DNA from 2 places in the Clostridium sp. Marseille-P299 genome. Region 1 is predicted to be linked to the other one. Evidence: riboswitches for the same ligand, from Rfam matches in the RefSeq annotation. Region 1 holds a riboswitch; the other holds the start of a gene.
What was found. A riboswitch is a leader RNA that binds a small molecule or an ion and turns the genes downstream of it on or off. The one in region 1 is predicted to bind fluoride.
Positions count from the first base shown of each region.

Region 2: it holds a riboswitch for fluoride, as region 1 does, so the genes downstream of both, BN4220_RS02385 (cation:proton antiporter domain-containing protein) here and BN4220_RS10740 (chloride channel protein) in region 1, are expected to answer to the same signal.

Region 1 covers NZ_FJVE01000007.1:569,299-579,265, reverse strand. The annotation lists gene BN4220_RS10770 (aminotransferase class V-fold PLP-dependent enzyme) at 7-1,272, opposite strand; gene BN4220_RS10765 (M42 family metallopeptidase) at 1,350-2,369, opposite strand; gene BN4220_RS10760 (cysteine hydrolase family protein) at 2,536-3,060, opposite strand; gene BN4220_RS10755 (NYN domain-containing protein) at 3,053-4,000, opposite strand; gene BN4220_RS10750 (arsenate reductase family protein) at 4,000-4,359, opposite strand; gene BN4220_RS10745 (hypothetical protein) at 4,381-4,593, opposite strand; fluoride riboswitch at 4,750-4,822, shown strand; gene BN4220_RS10740 (chloride channel protein) at 4,870-6,135, shown strand; gene BN4220_RS10735 (MATE family efflux transporter) at 6,315-7,661, shown strand; gene ltrA (group II intron reverse transcriptase/maturase) at 7,804-9,216, opposite strand; gene BN4220_RS10725 (HEAT repeat domain-containing protein) at 9,750-9,967, opposite strand, start outside.
Region 2 covers NZ_FJVE01000005.1:126,752-136,718, reverse strand. The annotation lists gene BN4220_RS02415 (radical SAM protein) at 1-471, shown strand, start outside; gene BN4220_RS02410 (ABC transporter permease) at 662-1,822, opposite strand; gene BN4220_RS02405 (ABC transporter permease) at 1,809-2,945, opposite strand; gene BN4220_RS02400 (ABC transporter ATP-binding protein) at 2,955-3,887, opposite strand; gene BN4220_RS02395 (sensor histidine kinase) at 4,526-5,596, shown strand; gene BN4220_RS02390 (response regulator transcription factor) at 5,593-6,213, shown strand; gene BN4220_RS02385 (cation:proton antiporter domain-containing protein) at 6,387-7,568, opposite strand; fluoride riboswitch at 7,643-7,715, opposite strand; gene BN4220_RS02380 (metal-dependent transcriptional regulator) at 8,284-8,925, shown strand; gene BN4220_RS02375 (S8 family peptidase) at 9,044-9,967, shown strand, end outside.

The DNA.
Region 1 (9,967 bases):
TTTTCATTAATTTTTATGACAGTTTGAAAGATGTTTTAAGAAAACATTTGCTTCTTCCATAGTATTATAAAGTCCTAAACTAATCCTTATCATACCAGTTTCTTCCTCTGTTTTCTTATATGTTGTTTTATAACGTTCACCTAATAATCGATCACAGTATGGATGAGCACAAAACTTACCATAACGCATACTAATTCCTTTTTGCTTTGCAAAATCTTCTGCCAAGGTTTCAAAATTATTATCTTTAACGTTGAAGCAAATAATACCTAAGCGGTCATCGATATTGTTGGTATCACCATATAAAATAACGTGTTCCATTTCCTTCATCTTAGAAAATAAATGCTCCTTGATTTGTTTTTCATGCAAAGCAATGTTATCAAAACCAATGGATTTTAAATCCTTTAGGGCTCTTGCCATAGCGATAACGCCTAAAAAGTTCTGCGTTCCCGCCTCTAAGCGTTCCGGTATTCGATTCCACTCTAGGGAATCATCATAAACATGTTCCACAATGCCCCCACCTTTTAAAAATGGTTCCACATCAGCTAAGTATTCCTTTAAACCAACGACTGCCCCACTACCAAAAGGTGCGTATGCCTTATGTGCTGAAAATACGAGAAAATCGATTTGTTCCTCTTCACATTCACCTTGCATATTAACTTCCTGATGTGCTACGATCTGGGCTCCATCTACTACGATTTTTGCTCCATATTTATGGCAAATCTTCGCTATTTTATTAATATCATTAATATAACCGGTCACATTGGAAGCAGCAGTAATAGACACATATTTAACCTGTCCACGATATCTCATAAGCTTACGCTCAATATCTTCCATCCGAATTCGTCCAAGATCATCAACATCAACATAATCCACTCTTGAAGCATATCTCCAAGGGAGGTCATTGGCATGATGCTCCATTCTAGTAGTTAACACTAGCTCTTTTTTATCCTTTATTAATACGCTAGCAAGTAGATTTAAGCCCTCTGTTGTGGATTTTACAAATACAACGGTATGTTTCGTTGTTTCTTTTACATGAAAAAACTCTAGAATATCTTCCCTTGCTTCTTCAAATTTTTTCGTACAGAAATCTGCTTTTGGTCCCGCGCCTCTTCCAATGGAAGCATAATTTTTAATATTACTATTTATCGTAGCTACCGCACTTTTTAAAGGTGGAGTAGTTGCGCCATTATCAAAGTTAATCGGAACAACAAATCTTCCATTTTCTAATTTAATCGGATTATTTACACCATCAAACAAGTTCCTATAGTTCATAAGCTGCCCTCCATATAGTAATATATGCTTTACTAAAATAGAGGTTCCCTAAGTTTAAGTAAACTTAAAATATCAACTTATTTTGCTAACGTATATGCCTTTATTAAATCAAGGGTATTCTTCACTCCATCTTTATGAGAACGTTCATATCCATGAGACGCATACACACCTGGTCCAATAAGGGAATGTTTTAAATCATGACCTGCTGCCAAAGCTGCATCTGCATCGGAACCATAAAATGGATAGATATCTACTGCGTAATCGATATTGTTCTCTTTGGCACATAAAATAAGAGCAGTAGTTACTTCATAATTGGATGGGCCTCTGGAATCTTTTGCACAAATAGATACCTTAAATTCGTTGCATGTTAAACCTTCACCAACACATCCCATATCAACAGAAATAATTTCCTTCGCATCCTCAGGAATTCCAGATGCACAACCATGACCAACTTCTTCAAAAACAGTAATATAAGCATATACTTTACGTTTTAAAGTAACATTATTTTCTTTTAAATACTTTGCGTATCCAAGTAATATAGCAACACTTAATTTATCATCTAAGAAACGACTTTTTATAAAACCGCTTTCCGTAATCACAGTACGTGGATCAAAACATACATAATCACCAACAGAAATTCCAAGCTTTTCTGTGTCCGCCTTACTAAAGGTTCTCTCATCAATGACAACTTCCATATTTTTATAATCACGTTTTTGCTCGCTATACTCATGGTTTACATGAACAGAAGGATCATTCATTTGCATTGTTCCAGAGTACTTGTTACCAAAGCGTGTGAAAATTGTACAGTTTTCTGCTTCTATGTTATTTGCTTGTAAACCACCTATGTTCGTAAGTCGCAGTCTTCCATTTCCTTTTACTTCTGCAACCATTGCACCTAATGTATCAATATGAGCTGCAAGTATCAAAGGATCCCCTTCTCCACCTAAATCAACAAGTACGCAACCCTTATTTGTCATTTCTGGGTTATAACCCAAACTTTTAAACTGCTCCATTGTATATTCAGCAACTTTTCTTGTAAATCCACTTGGGCTTTCAATTGCTGTTAATTGTTTTAATTGATCTAAAATATAATCCATAATTTCTCCATTCCCGCACATGCTTTTAAACGTTTTTTCCTTTTGATTTTTCTCTAAAAAGCATTTTATTGAGTTTCTTCTTTTTAATTGTTTTTTCTTTTTAAGTGTTTTTTCTTTTTAAGTGTTTTTCCCTTATGCGTGTTTTAACTTTTTAATATCTAAATTTTTATATCACCGTTACCTGACACATTTTCATTGCCTCTAATGCATTTTGGTGACTTTCCTTAGTAACCCCTGCACAACAGCTACTATCAACAACGATATCACATTCAGGAAATGCGGCCTTTAGTATTAATGCATTTGAAATAACACAAATATCAGTGCAAAGCCCAATCAATTCAATCTTATCAAAGGCTTCATTTTGTAATTTTTTGATTTCATTCACTAATTCCAAGGAACCAAAAGAAGGCTTATCAATTATTAGGCTCTTTCTTTCCTTAGCTATCTCTTCTATCTTATTGTTTAATTGCCATCCAGCGGTATCTTTTACGCAATGAAGAACGGGTAGATTCTTCCCTTCCATTGTATTCAGATATTCATTGGTATGCGTATCTCTTGTAAAAACAACATTGCCCTGAAAATTCTTTATTTTATCAACCACGTTAGAAACAATTAGCTTCGCTTCATTTGTACCTAGACTACCATCAATAAAATCATTTTGCATATCAATGACCAATAATAAATTATTCATCTTCGATTACCACCGTCTGAGCGGTGCCTCCTTTGATATTGTCTATCACACGAATTGCCGGAAACTCTTGCAAAAACTTAGAAAACTTCGTATAACCATAATTATTAACATTAAATTCAGGAATTCTTACACGAAGTTTTTGATTTAATTCTCCCATATTAATGCGTTTCTTACCTGTTTCTTTAATGATTGCACGTATCACACTTTCAATATGTTCCATCGTATTGGTGTTATCTCTAATATAAACAGTAATTGTACTACCAGAAATTCTTGTCTTTAGTGAGTCAATACTATCTAAAAATTTAGAAAGCTTCGTATAACCATAGTTACGAACGTCAAAGTCAGGATAAAGTTTTACCAAGCGACTACCAACCTCACCAATTCCAGTTTCACGTCCATCGTTAACATTCTCAGTAATAATCTTAATAATTGTTGCTTCAATGGCTTGGATGCTAACTGTGGATTCATTTTCAATTCCTTGGCTTGAGTCTCCTTCTGACTGATCCACTTGTGCTAATACATCCAAATAGGTAAATCTTTCACACGCAGCACGGAAAGGTTCCGGTGTTTTTTTCTCACCCATACCAATTACCATCATGCCGGATTCTCTTAATCTCATAGCTAATCTAGTAAAATCACTATCACTAGATGCAAGGCAAAATCCCTCCACTTTATTGGAATATAAAATATCCATTGCATCTATAATCATAGCTGAGTCTGTTGCATTCTTTCCCGTTGTATAACTATATTGCTGTATTGGCACAATGGAGTTTTCTAATAAAACTTCTTTCCAACTGTTTGCTTCGCTTTTTGTCCAATCTCCATAGATTCTTTTATAAGTTGCACTACCGTATTTTGAAATCTCATCTAAAATATATTTGATGTACTTTGCAGATATGTTATCCGCATCAATAAGTACTGCAAATCTTTTATCCTCCATTATTTCTCCTTTCTAAAATGCTGCTCCCATTCAGCGACTTTAAAACCTACTAAAATAGAGTCATTGTCTATGATTAATGGACGTTTTACTAACATTCCATCGCTCGCTAGTAATTCAATTTGTTCATCATCACTCATTGTACTTAACTTATCTTTTAGATTTAATTCCTTATATTTTAAGCCACTAGTATTAAAAAATTTTTTAATTGGATTTCCGCTTTTTTCAATCCATACTTTAAGTTCTTCTTTTTTAGGATTGTCTGTTACAATATGACGATCTTCATATTGTACATTATTCTCATTTAACCATTTTTTTGCTTTTATGCAAGTACTGCATTTTGGATATTCAATAAATAACATAATCTATACTCCTTTACTAAATTATATCTCACCTAATATTTTTAAAATACTCTCACAAATTTTACCCACTTCATTTACGCTTTCATCTTCGTCAATACCGTATTCAATCAAATGGTCCGTTACCACGGTATCCATATCTAAAATTTGTCCATCATCCAAATCTCCAGTTACGGAATACGGAATATCTAATGTTTTTAATAATTTAATTTGCTCCTCGTTGAACTTTATTTTCATCTTATTAATTCCTCTCTATTTTTTTTACGTCTATACTAATTAAACTCATACTTATGCTAAAAGTATACCACTGAATATCATTCCTAACAATATACGTCTAAAATGATTTTTATTAATTCTTTGCATTGACACTGCTCTATTTCCGTCTTATAATAAATTCTGCTGGGGAATGAACGTCTCCCTTGGCATTTGCCAAAACCGCTTAATAGCTGATGACTTCTGCATACTATGCAGATATCATCGGCTTTTTTTATTCTATTCTAAAGGAGATTTATAATGAAACCTAAAAAAATTATTATTTCACTTTCAATTTTGACCATTACCAGCATATTGATGGGTACTATTTCTGCAGCCTTTTTATCACTACTACAATTGGTAACTGGGCTAAGAGAGCAATTCCATTTTCTCATAATATTTCTCCCACTCACAGGAGTTGCAACTGCTTTTATCTATAACAAATACGGTAAGAATTCGAATCTTGGAAATAACCTCATAATCGAAAGCGTGCAGGAAGAGAGGAACGTACCACTTAGAATGTCCATTCTCACATTTATATTTACTATCTTTACACATTTGACTGGGGGTTCTGCGGGTCGAGAAGGAACCGCTGTTCAGATTGGTGGTGCATTATCAAATAATCTTGCAAATTATTTTAAAGTGGAACATAAAGATAAACGCATCTTTGTAATGGCAGGTATAAGTGCTGCTTTTGGTTCTGTTTTTGGCACACCTTTAGCAGGTGCTTTTTTTGGTATGGAAATGTGCTATATCGGTAAGATAAGTTATGAAGCCTTGCTTCCATGTTTTTTTTCCTCTTATATTGCTGACTATATCACAAGACTATTTGGTATTACACATACCTCATATGTGATAAAATCAATACCATCCTTAAGTTTATATAACATCATAATTCTCATTCTTGCTTCCTGTGCATTTGGATTCATGGGAAGAGTTTTTGCAATTTCTGTCCAAGCATTAAAAAAATTATATTCTAATATAATACATAATTATTTATATCGAGTAGTTGCTGGAAGTCTTTTGTACATCCTTGTTATGGTATTATTAAATGCTTTTAAGTTCACAGGTTTAAGCACTTGGATCATACAGGCTGGATTTGATGGCAAGGTCACCCTATTGGCTCCAATCAAAAAGTTAATACTTACAGTTTTAACACTGGGATGCGGTTTTCAAGGTGGTGAGGTCACTCCTCTTTTTGATATTGGTGCTTCTGTTGGCGGCTATATCGGTCAAATAACACACATAGAGCCATCACTCCTTGCTGCTTTAGGCCTTATCTCAGTGTTTGGTTGTGCTACAAATACCCCAATTACAACAATAATGTTAGGAATTGAAATGTTTGGTGTAAATGCCATTCCTTATTATATCATTGCAGCACTGATCAGTTACTATGTTTCTGGAAACAGTGGAATTTATTCTTCTCAAATTATTATGATAAGCAAATATCAAACACAAACTGATATCGGTCAAAGGCTAGGAGCCATCGGCAATAAAAGTATCTTTCATCGTGTATTTAAAGCTTAAATAACATAGCACCTTAATGGGCTTTCAATGGATAAGTTTCTTTGCTAACTATAAGTTTTCTTGACGAATAAAATAATACCAGATATGATATATATATTGCGTTGTAAAGCAGAAAACTTAATAATTTATTGAGATTTGTAAAAAGAATACTAGCGAAGAAACAGAAAGGTATCGCAAAAATGAGAGATTTAACACAGGGTAATATCCCAAAACATTTGATTAGTTTTGCAGTTCCAACTATTCTAGGTAATATGTTCCAATTAACGTATAACGCTGCAGATTCCATTATTGTAGGGCGATTTATTAGTGAAAATGCACTTGCAGCTGTAGGTACTGCAAATCCAATCATGAACATTGTGATATTTTTTATTGCAGGAATATGCCTTGGTACCTCTGTACTTATGAGTGAGTTTTATGGAAAAAAAGATATGGTTAGCTTTAAACATGAAGTATCTACTTCCATGGTAATTGGTGCCGCATTCACCATAATAAGTAGTTTATTATGTATCATTTTTGCTAGGCCTTTACTACATTTATTAAATACTCCAGATGAAATATTAAGTGATGCAACTGCGTATCTTCAAATAATATTTTCTGGACTTATCTTTACTTTTTTCTATAATATATATTCCGCAAGTTTGCGAAGTGTCGGAGATTCAAAAACACCAATTATATTTTTGATTCTTTCTTCGATTTTAAATGTAAGTCTTGATTTGATTTTTATCGGAATCTTTGATTTCGGCATTCGTTGGGCAGCATGTTCCACCGTTATCGCTGAAGCTGTTTCAGCTATACTATGTGTTATATATGTATACCGAAAGATTCCAATCCTTAAATTAAAACCAAAAGATATTATTGTAAAAAAACATTTATTAAAAATCACTGTTGAATATAGTTGGGCTTCCGCCATGCAACAAACATGTCTTCACATCGGTAAGGTTTTAGTTCAAGGTGCGGTTAATCCACTAGGAGTCCAAAGTATCGCAGCTTTTAATGCTGTAAATCGAGTGGATGATTTTGCATTTACGCCTCAACAAAGTATTGCTGCAAGTATGACTACTTTTATTGCGCAAAACCGTGGTGCTGGTAATAAGGAACGTATCAAAAAAGGATTTCGAATGGGTATGATTATGGAATATGCTTATAGCGTATGCCTAGGTATCATTGTTTTGATTATTGCTCGACCTGTTTTACGATTATTCTTACCAGATGCAAATAGTTCCGCTCTACCATTAGGCGTAGTATATTTAACGTATATGGCATTCTTTTATTTGCTACCTGCAAGTACAAATGGTATTCAAGGCTATTTTAGAGGAATGGGAAGAATGAAAGTTACTTTGAATTCAACCTTTGTTCAAATGCTCTTTCGAGTAATTTTTGCATATATCTTTGCCCCAAGATTAGGTTTTTCTGGAATCGCTTTTGCTTGTCTTTTTGGATGGATTGCAATGCTTACTTATGAAGTTCCAATACTTTTAAAGTCTTATAAGACATTAAGTTCAGAAGTGAATATAAAAGGTAATTAATAATGACTCAAACTTCACACTTGTATAAATATGTATGTATGGAGTTTTAGTTATTTAATCGAGTAGGAGGAAATTCATTAATTGAATTTCCGTCCTCTCACACCACCGTACGTACCGTTCGGTATACGGCGGTTCAATAAGATTACCTTATTTGCGAATATCTTTCACTAAGTGTTATAAAACCTTGTTCTCTAAGATATTTATTGGTAAGAGTTGAATTTAAGATTGGGCTATTGGAGATTCTCCAGTAGCCTTTCCTTGTATTCGCATGTTCCCATGCTTTCCAATTCTCTACCCCTAGTTTAACTAAGTTATCATGTTTCGTTTTAATCTTTTTCCACTGTTTCCAGTAACAAAGACGTAAACGTCTTCTTAGCCACTCATCAAGTTCTCGTAAAGTACCTTTCATATCTGCTAGTTTGAAGTAACTTATCCAGCCAACAATTAATTGTTTTAGTTTAATAGCTCTGAGTTCCATACTCATTGCATTACTTCTTCCAGTGATACTCTTAAGTTTTCCTTTTAACTTCTTAACAGAAACTTGATGTACTCTTATTCCCATTTCACCTTTCTTATTGTAAAAGGTATATCCTAAATATTTTAGTTTCCATGGTCGGTCTACCTTACTTTTCTCTTTGTTAACTTTAAGCTTCAAGTCCTTTTCTATAAACTCCGTGATACTTTTCATAACTCGCTCTGCTGATTTCTTTGATTTCACGTATACATTGCAATCATCTGCATAACGGCAGAACTTAAGTCCTCTTCGTTCTAATTCCATATCCAGTTCATGCAACATGATATTACTTAATAGTGGAGATAAGTTCCCACCTTGAGGCACTCCTTCTACAGTAGCACTTACTAATCCCTTTTCCATCACTCCTGCATTTAGATACTTCCTTATCAGTCCGATTACTCGTATATCCTTGACTTCTTTATAAATCAGCCCAATTAACCTATCGTGGTTGACAGTATCAAAGTACTTTTCTAAATCTATATCTACCGCCCATTTATAGCCTTCATCCATGTATTCTTTACATTTTAGAATTGCTTGATGCGCGTTTCGATTTGGTCTAAATCCATAACTATTCTCTGAAAATTTCTTCTCAAAGATTGGCGTTAGTACTTGTGATACTGCCTGTTGTATCACTCGGTCTACTACAGTTGGTATCCCTAATGGTCTTGTTTTCCCGTTATCCTTTGGTATCTCTACCCTTCTTACGGGATTCGGTTTATAACTTCCATCTGCTATGGATTGCTTAAGCTCTTCGCCATGACTTCTTAGATATGGTAGAAGTTCATCTACTCCCATCTTGTCGATTCCATGACTTCCTTTATTCTTCTTTACACGTTTAAAGGCTTCATTTAGATTTTCATTACTAATGATTTTCTCTAGCAATCCATAGTGATATTCTCTTCGGGCGTTCTGTCTGTTATCCGACGTCATAGAAATGCTCGGCGCCTTTGCATAGCTTTCGAGTTCCACTCTATCCTTTTGCAAATGACCTGATTCTGTATTCAGTTGTCTGCTGTCATCACATTTCTTTGTTTCTTTCAAACTTTCAAAACCTCCTATTGTTCAGTCCTTCCCATAGGTCGTCGACTACCTCCGGTACTATGACCTCTGCTGACTTCTTAGTGTTCAGCCATACATCACTGCATGGGTTGTCATTTCAGAGTTCACTTCCATGACGTATCACTAAGACCTCCCCAGGTAAGAACGCAATCTTCCTCTCCATCTATCTGCCACATTTACATTAATTAATTTCGAGTAGTTATTGGACTTCGATTTGTATAGCAATCTTATCCTTAATTAATGCCTTGTATGTGATTTCTGTTCGTCAGACCAGAGATTTGCCCACGGACTTCCTTCAGATTCGCCCTCGCGAACGACACCCTTGTCTTAGGCTATACACTTGCCACTACTAGGCTGTGTTAGGGACTTTAACCCATTAGATTGCGCCCATGCTGGGCACACTATAAAGGAGGCTATTGCAAAGAAATTTAGCAATAGCCTCCTTTTTCATACTGATTATGTTCTATACTTTTTATTTCTAAATTTTTTATTATCCGTAAGCGTAAATATTCCACCTAAAATTCATGCAACACTTTCCTTAAAATTTCCTTGACTTCCTCATCTTTTTCGCTTGCTAAAAGATGCTGTAGGAATGTTTTTGCATGTTCTGTTTTTCCTTTACCAAAGGCAACAATAGCTACTTTTCGGATTTCTGGATTCTCGTCATCAATTAATTTACTCAATAAATTTCTTGCGGCTTCATCCTGAATCTCACCCAAAGCACCAATGGCTG
Region 2 (9,967 bases), on a different contig from region 1:
CCAAAGAAAACACTACAATTAATTCGTGATATTATTAAAGAGAAGAACATTAAGAAATTGTTTTTTGAAAGCCATTGGATATACCGTAATAAATTGCAGGAAATGAAAGAGTTTATGGGCATACCAATTGTATTTAAAATCGGTGTTGAAAGCTTTGATCATCATTTCCGCCAAGAGGTATTAAACAAACATGCGAATTTTACAACACCAGAGGAAGTGTCGAAGTATTTTGATTCTCCATGTCTTATGGTGGGAATTAAAGGTCAGACAAAGGAAATGATTGATCGAGATATCAGTATATTACAGAGCCATTTTAAATTAGGTACTATTAATGTTTATGTTAATAATACGACTGACATTAAGAGAGATGAAGAGTTAGTAGAGTGGTTTACAACAAAATATCGTTACTTAGACAATGATCCTACAATAGAGGTACTTTATAATAATGTTGATTTCGGTGTAGGTGATTAATCTGTAAAATATATGATTTAAGTATTTTACAAACAGGGTCTGGCACAAAATAGAGAACAAATCTATTCAGTGGCAGACCCTTGCTATATCGTAATAATAATTCACTGGCTACCTTAGTGCAGTCTCTTTTGCTCGAGAAAAAAACGAAAGGGGGCATTTTAAATTTCGGTGGTCGTGATTTTAAATGCTGCTAGTTTTCTTGTAATTTTTTCTTACTAAAAACCAAAGCAATGCAAAAAATAGCGAATGCAAAACAGAGTTGGACAAAGTATCCATTAAATATTTCTGAACGAAGTTTACCTGAAACTTCGGAAATATTCATTAAAAGATCATTTGTCTTAGTGTACCAGTACGTTGGTACAAATCTAGAAAAAGATTTCACATTCTCAGACATGACGGATAGGGGAACAAATACACCGCCAAGAAAAGCTAAGGCAAGTGAAAGTACGGTACCATATGCAGAGATTGCCTCAAGGTTATGGCCGATAATTCCGATTAGATATCCCAAGCTGATGCTAACAATTAAAAAAATAAAACTATTAAGCAGATAATAAGGAATGGTTGCAGAGTTAGATATTTCTTTGCGATATAAAATAAAACCAACCACAGTTACCAATAAATATATACAAGTGGACACAAAAAAGCTACCAAGTACTAATTGGAAATTACGGCTCTTTAGGGACTGAGAAGAGCAGATATTTCTTTTTCGGACATCTGTTTTATTAAAAACAAACAAAGTAGTACTAATTGTTTGAATCATGAGTGCGATTAGTATATAGGGTAGAAATTTGTAGTAATAATAATACTTTGGTGTAGATACTGACGCTTCTTTATCAAGTGATAAGCTTACTTTTGTTTCTGTTGCTAATACTTCTTTTGTCTTTGCCATGGCAGTGGATACGTCATAGCCTGCACTTAAAAAGCTACGTAAGGTCCTTAATAGCTGTTCAATTTGAAGGTCTACATATAATCCACTATCCGAGTTAGGGATTTTAATACAATCAAGAGAGAGATCAGCGCCATTAAATAGTGAAATCTCAAATTCTGAAGGAATAATTAAGATATATTCTACATTTCGATAGTATAATTCATCTTGCATCAATTCTTTATCATCGGCAAGAGAAACGACCTTGTGATATTCGGATAAATAATCAATAATCCCTTTGCTTGTGGAACTTAAATCACGATCAACAATACCTAAGGAGATAGAGGTGGCTTTAAATGCTGAATCATCGGTTGCTTTTGCGCTATTAGCCATAATGATAGCAAGACCTATAAATATACCTACATATAATAAAACTGCGATTAAATTCTGTTTTACAATTCTGATATTTGTCTTAAATACTGGCATACTTTTCCCTCCTAGTTACTATAAAACATGCGATGCTAAAAAAGATTGCCATGATCACCAAAGAGAGTAAATTCCTAAAAAAACGATTATAGTCATTGTAAACAGTGAGACAATAAAAAGCATCTGTGAGTAAAGTGGTCGGATTGATTCGATTAATAACTGGGATGTTTTTCTCAATAGCATTTGGTATTGTTGCAATCATTAAACCACTTAGAAAACTAAGAATTAGGGTGATAGCTGTGAGTAAAGTAGTTTTTAATTGCTCTCCGCCTTTTACAATTGCGCCAAGAAATTGACCAAGGCAAACGCCAATAAGGCAACCAACAAAACAACAAAGTAAAAATAGTACAGGTTGATCTCCAATTGGAATACGAAGTACAAAACGAAGGTATAAAAAAACTAGAACAATTTCGGAGTAATGTATAGTAATTGCAGCCAATGTCTCGGTTATGATTAGGAACATTTTATGGGTAGGTGTAATCGCTCTTCTAGCAGCGATGGTTGATTGATTCGCTTGTGTTTCTTGCGTGTTTTTTAAACCGTAATAACAACCAAGCATGCAAGTCATTGCCATCAAAGCATAATAATATTGAATTAAAGCATTGGTAGAAATTCCATTTAAGTTCACTTCATTAAGCACGGAGCTAGACGTGTTTAGTGATTCAATGACACTTGTTAATGATTCAGGCTTAGTTGTGGATATTTCGCTAATAATCTTTGTGCTTTGTTGATATTGATCCATAAAGCTTTTTAAAATACTTTGGTTCATACCGGATGATTTTACTATTAGGGTGGGATTTTCTGATAATAGGATGATTCCATCCACTTCTTTTTCATTAAGCATAGCCATTGCTGCTTCTTTATCGGTTTCAGTTACATGAAATAATTTCTGATTATTTTCATCAGATACAGCATTTAGAATTTCTAAAAAGTCACTTGGTGTGTCTGTTTCAGTTACTAAAGCAACAGGAATCGTTTGAAAGCTTTCGTCTAAGTCCATTGTATTTCCAAACCCAGCGAAGAATAGTGTACCAAGTATGATTGGATAGCACAAAGACCAAAAGAACAACGATTTATTTTTGGCTAGACATTTGATTCTAGTTATATATAAATGAAAGAACATAATAGCCTCCTAATCTCTTAATTCTTTTCCTGTGATCTCAAGGAAAACGTCATTTAAAGTTGGTAATTCAGAGTAGACTCTACCAAAAGATATTGAGTGTTCTTTAAGGTAATCAAGAACTCGAATTAAATTATGTTTTCCACCGCTAAATTCAAGTTTTAATACATTATTTTCATAGGAAACCTTATAAACGTGGGGAAGTTCCTTTAAGTTATGAATGTGTTCATCATCGATTTGCAAGACTTCCATAGTGATTGTTTCACCTGTTTTTATCAGTGCTTTTAGCTCTTCTTTTGTACCCACTGCAATGTTCTTACCTTTATCAATAATGGCGATACGGGAGCAGATTTGTTCTACTTCCTCCATATAATGAGTGGTATAAATGATGGTAGCACCACGACGATTTAATTCCATAATGCCCTCTAAGATTTTATTGCGGCTTTGTGGGTCGACTGCAACGGTTGGTTCATCAAGAATGATTAAATCAGGCTTATGTGCAATTCCACATGCTATGTTTAATCTACGTAAAAGTCCACCAGATAATTTTTTTGGATAAAATTTCGTGAAATCTTCTAGCCCTACAAAAGCAATTGCTTCTGCTACATATTGTTTTCGAACCTTTTTATCTTTTATATATAAACCACAGAAATAATCAATGTTTTCGTAGACCGTAAGTTCATCAAAAACTGCGACATTTTGAAGTACTACTCCAATTCTTCGTTTACTATCATAGCTATCTGGTCTCATAGGCTTGCCAAATACTTCAATAGTTCCCTTGTCATAGGTAAGTAAAGATAAGATACAGCTAATTGCTGTGGATTTGCCGGAACCGTTTGGACCTAGTAGACCAAATATTTCCCCTTCTTTAATCTCTAAGGTTAGATGATCTAGGGCAACTAGCTCTTTATAACGTTTTACTAAGTTATTTACTTGTACAATCATATACGTTCCCTTTCTTTTTTATTTAATTGATTTAACATAAAAAATTCGTATAAAGATTTCGCATTAAAAAATTCTCATAAAAGATTTTTCATAAAAGATTTTACTTAAAAGGTTTCACTTAAAAGATTTCGCGTAAAAGTTTATTATATAAAGATTTCAATAAAAATTGATTTAACGTTAAAATAATGATTAAACGATCTATTGTCTTTACCGATTATTGTACTTACTTTAGATCTTCAAGTCATATGTTAAGTTTGTAAGCATAGTATAAACGGTTTAAATATCACTTGTTAGTGAGGGGAGTCAATATTTTAAATGACAAATGTCACATCCTAGTAGTAAAAATTCATATTGGTGAGTTTAATTCATTCATTAATGGGTAAATCATAAAACAAAGCGCTATCCGTGTAATTAGAATTTTAAGTATTCTTAGGAGTGGGAGTAACAGTATTTCTTAAATTAATATGGATAAATTTAACATTATTTTCTATATTTTATAGACGAAAGAAAGTATCATCATATATAATGAAAGGCAGAAGAAGGGAAGCAGTAATGTAAACCAGTGTTTTTACATAATAATGACCTTTTAGAATTTGTATCAAGAAAAATATAGTAAGGAAGGTTAAGCGGAAATAACTATGGAGACGTTATCTGATCGTTTCATACTTTTTTTAGGTTGCGTTTTAATTTTAATATTAGAACCAATTACAATTACAAGCGTTATTGTATTGCTTATTGCAATGTCTGTTAGTGCATTGAATCTAGTTTATGAAGAATCACATTTCGTAAAAATACTATGCATTATTTATGTAGCGTTATGTGTAATTGAACCATTGTTTAGCGTATTTCTACCACTTATTTTTTACGATACGCTTATGTTTAAAGAATACTTTATAAGTGGTTTACTAGTGGTATTGTTATTAAGGTATTTCATAAATAAAGAATCAATAGATGTTTTCCTCTTGTTATTTTTTACGGTCATATCTTACATACTTATGACTAAAACGAAACGTAATGTAAAATTACTTACGGAATACAAGAAACTTAGAGATACCAGCAAAGAACTTAGTTTATTGCTAGAAAGTAAGAATCGGGATTTAATTGAAAAACAGGACTATGAAATACATGTAGCTACTTTAAAAGAGAGAAATCGAATTGCAAGAGAAATTCATGACAATGTAGGACATTTACTATCACGAACTATTTTAATGATGGGTGCAATTACCGCTATGAATAGGGATAAATCTTTGGATGATTCCTTAGAAGTAATTAAAACAACTTTATCAAATGCAATGGACAATATAAGGCAAAGTGTGCATGATTTACATGATGAATCAATTGATTTGGAAACTGAGATAAAGCGTTTGGTAAACGATTTTAGTTTTTGTGAGGTTACTTACGAATACGACATGGAGCTTGTAGGAAATCGAATATTAAAATACTGTTTTATTGCTATTATAAAAGAAGCCTTATCAAATGTTATGAAACATAGCAATGCAACAAAGGTTCACATTATTGTAAGGGAACATCCGGGAATTTATCAGCTTTTAATTCATGATAATGGAACTAAAAAAATAAAAACTAAAGAAGAAGGCATTGGTATTGTTAATATGAAAGAGCGAATATCAAGTTTAAAAGGAACGATCTTTATTTCAGATGAAAAAGGGTTCCGTATCTTTATATCTGTTCCAAAACAGGGGGTTGTATGAGAGTAGTTATTGTTGATGATGATAAATTAGTTTGTAGTTCACTTAAAATAATCTTAGAGACAGATGCAGAAATTGAGGTAATTGCAGTTGGCCATGATGGTAGTGATGCAATTAAGCTTTATGAGGTACATCATCCAGATGTATTGTTAATGGATATCCGTATGGGACTTATTTCTGGATTAGAGGCAGCAGAGAAGATCTTAAAGAAACATAAATTCGCAAAAATATTATTTTTGACAACATTCTCAGACGATGAATACATTGTAAAAGCGTTAAAAATAGGTGCAAAAGGTTTTATTTTAAAACAAGATTATGAAAGCATAATACCAGCACTGAAAGCAGTAAACATAAATCAGAGTGTTTTTGATGGAGATGTAGTAGATAAATTACCACTTTTAATGCAAAATACAAAAAACTTTAATTATAAAAAATATGGTATTTCAGAGAAGGAATATGAACTGATTGAATGGGTGGCTGAAGGATTAAGTAATAAAGAAATAGCAGAAAAATTATTCTTAAGTGAAGGAACCGTTCGTAATTATCTAAGTATCATACTTGAAAAATTGGTGTTAAGAGATAGAACTCAATTGGCTATTTTCTATTATAAAAACAATTAGCGTTTAGAGACATCCCATGTGTTTTAACATCTATATTATCTGAATGTAAGAATCAAATTTAATGAATGATATTGTCTAAGAGGCAGACTAAGAATAGAGATTTATATAAAATCTAACTATTTTTAGTCTGTCATTTTATTTTAAATGTAGAAACAGCAGGTTTTAATTAAGGCTTATTCTGTCTTGATTAAAAGCTTTTTATAAAAACGATCCACACAGATTGCGCCAAAAGGTGCTGTTATAAGAATGGATAATACCGCAACTGTTAAAACAGTCTGGCCACAAGGAAGTCCCATTGCCAACGGAATTGCGCCTATAGCAGCTTGAACGGTTGCTTTTGGCGTATAAGCAATCATACAAAAAATACGTTCATTTTTTGTTAGTTTTGTTTTAAATAAGCAAATAGCCACACCAAACATTCGAAATAGCATCGCACCAAGAACGATAAGAATTGCGGAGGCGCCAGACTTAATTGCATAATTTAAATCCACAGTTGCACCTACTAGTACAAAAAGTAATACTTCGGCAGCAACCCATAGCTTGTTATACTTTGTGGATAAGCGTTTGGCTACATTATGATTTTGTTGGTAAATAACGATTCCTGTACTCATAATAGCCAATAAGCCAGACATCGGTAAAATTCCAGAAAGACGGCTCTCACATTCAATTAATAAAAAGGATATACCAAGGAGAACTAATACCTTTATGGTATCCCTCATATGGTAGGCTTTAAAAAAACGTGTAAGGATAAGACCACATATTATACCAACGATGATTCCCATAATAATTGAAATAGGTATTTGTACAAAGCTAGTTACATTAAGCTGTTGTCCATTTGCTAGTGATGTAAAAGCGGTAAACATAACAATTACAAATACATCATCAACAGAAGCCCCTGCTAAAATTAGCTGAGGAATACTATGTTCCTTACCATATCCTTCATCAAGTAACTTTAGCATTCTTGGTACAATAACCGCAGGAGAGACAGCCGCAATGGTAGCACCAATAATTGCTGCTTCTAGTATAGTTACATTTAGAAGTTTCGGTGCAAGGACAATAACTCCGAACATTTCAAAGCATGCTGGCACAAAGCACATTAATATTGCGGGACGTCCGACTTTTTTTAAATCGCTAATGTCTAGGGATAAACCGGCACGAGTCAAGATAATAACTAATGCAAACTGGCGTAAATCAGGTGAAATTCCTAGAATCGAATCATCCAGTAAGTTAAAAGCATAAGGACTTAAAAGCATTCCTGTAATTATCATGCCAAGTAAACCAGGTAATTTTAATTTCTTAAAAATCGAGCTTAGAAATAATCCTAGTAAAAAAATAAGAGCTAAACTAGTTAACATAAAAACCTCCAATTAGATGATGAATAAAATTCTCATAATCAAAGACACAAAAAAAGCTGATGAGTCCTGCGATATGTATCACAGAAGTCATCAGCATATGTGCGGTTTAGGTCTAAGCCATGGGAGAACTTCATTCCCTAATGGGTACTATATCAAAATAAAGTATATGTGTCAAACAAATTATATAATTATAAAGTTATAATTGTATGGTTTTTAACAAAAGAATTAGAGAATTGTAAGGTTTGCTATCATCGTGCTCAGAATTTATTCTTGCTCATTAAAAATAAAATGTTTTTGTGTTCTATCTATTGACGAAATGTAAATTTTAAGGTATATTATAAATAAGATTAAGGCATGCCTAAAAATTAAATTAGACATACATTAATCCATAAAAATTAATAAAATTAATAAAATTAATAAAATTAATAAAATTACTAAAATTACTAAAATTACTAAAATTACTAAAAGAAAACTAAGCATCTGATAATTAAAAAAGATGTATTTAGAACAAACTAATATAAATTTAAATGAAACGTGGATATAGATATTAATATTAAAACGGATGGAGGATGTAATTATGAATTTATTAAAAAGAAAATTAATTGTTTTACTAGAAGTATTAAGTGTTTTGATGATCGCAACTTTAGTTGTTTAGATTAAAACAATCAGATAAAATTAAACTTACGAAGAGCTATACCAAAAGGAGTAACAAACAATGACACAGAGCAAAGAAGATTATTTAAAAATTATATATGAAGCTGATCTAAGGAATGAAGAAGTGAATAACAAATATATAATGAAAGAATTAGGTGTCAGCGCGGCTTCTGTAAGTGAGATGTTAAAGAAATTAGAAAAAGAAGGTTATGTGGAATACATTCCATATCACAATATTGTAATAACTAAGAAAGGCATAAAAGAGGCTGCTTCATTAGTGAGAAAGCATAAACTGTGGGAAGTCTTTTTAATGCAACATTTAGGATATACTTGGTCAGAAGTACATGAAGAAGCGGAACAATTAGAGCATGTAACTTCAGACAAAATGATAGAACGATTGGATCAATTTTTAAATTATCCCGAGGTATGTCCACATGGCGGTAAAATACCTAGAGATAACGATGAGGAGTATACGACTAAGTTATTTCCACTAAGTACGTGTATGGTTGGTCAGACTTGTAAAATCATGGGCGTCCCTGAGGATAAGGAGATACTAGATTATCTTTATCAGGTTGGCATATCCATTGGTGATGAATATGTTATTAAGGAGATTGGACCATTTGAAGGAATGTTTACTTTAGTCAATGATGAAAGGAATGTTCAATTAAGTTATAAAATTGCAACGGAGTTATATGTGATTTAATAAGAAACACCATCGGTTGATGGTGTTTTTTAGATTTTTAGAAATAATTAAAAATTGTCACTGACCACTAAGATATATCATATTTATATAAGAAGAAAAAGAATGCAGAGGCTTAAGTATGGATAATAAAATAGTGAGTGAGGATTATGCAGACATAATTGTTGAAAATCGTCTTTTGCAACCATATCTATCGACGTATGAGGTAATTCCCATTAACAGCAGTTATTCCATGATTAATATACCAGTCAATTTAATTAATAGATGTAGTATAGAGCAATTTGGTTATCATGGATTTCCATTTTGTTATACTACTGAAGCTAGTTTAAGTCTGAATGCTTCAGGAGTAACTGAGGTACAAAGAAATCCTAACCTTGGAATGAGGGGGCAGGGAATTTTAGTTGCAGTTATCGATACCGGAGTCAATTATCTTCATGAGGCTTTTATTAACCGAGATAATACTACTAGAATTACTTCTATATGGGATCAAACGATAAATGACTCGAATGCTATATCGAATGATGTTCTATATGGTACGGTTTATACTAGAGATATGATAGATTCTGCATTAAATTCTGAAAATCCCCTTGATATTGTACCTAGCACAGATGATACCGGACATGGTACAGCAATTGCTGGAATTATTGGAGGAAATGAGAAAATAAATGCTGATTTTAGTGGAGTGGTCACAGATGCCGAGTTTATAGTTGTAAAATTAAAGCAGGCAAAGAATATTACTAAGGAAATGTTTTGTATTCCTCTAGAGTCAGTATGTTATCAAGAAACAGATATATTATTTGCTTTAAATTATGTAATGCAACAAGCAAATATTTTAAGAAAACCTCTCTCTATATGTCTTGCAGTTGGATCAAGTCAAGGAAGCCATGATGGCAGAGGAGTACTAAGTAGTTATATATCAGAGATATCGAATCAGGCAGGTTTGGCAGTAGCAGTCTCTGCTGGTAATGAGGGACTTGCACGAAGACACTACTATGGAATGCTTGATGCGAGTAATGAGTTTAGTGAATTTCAAGTTAGAGTAGGG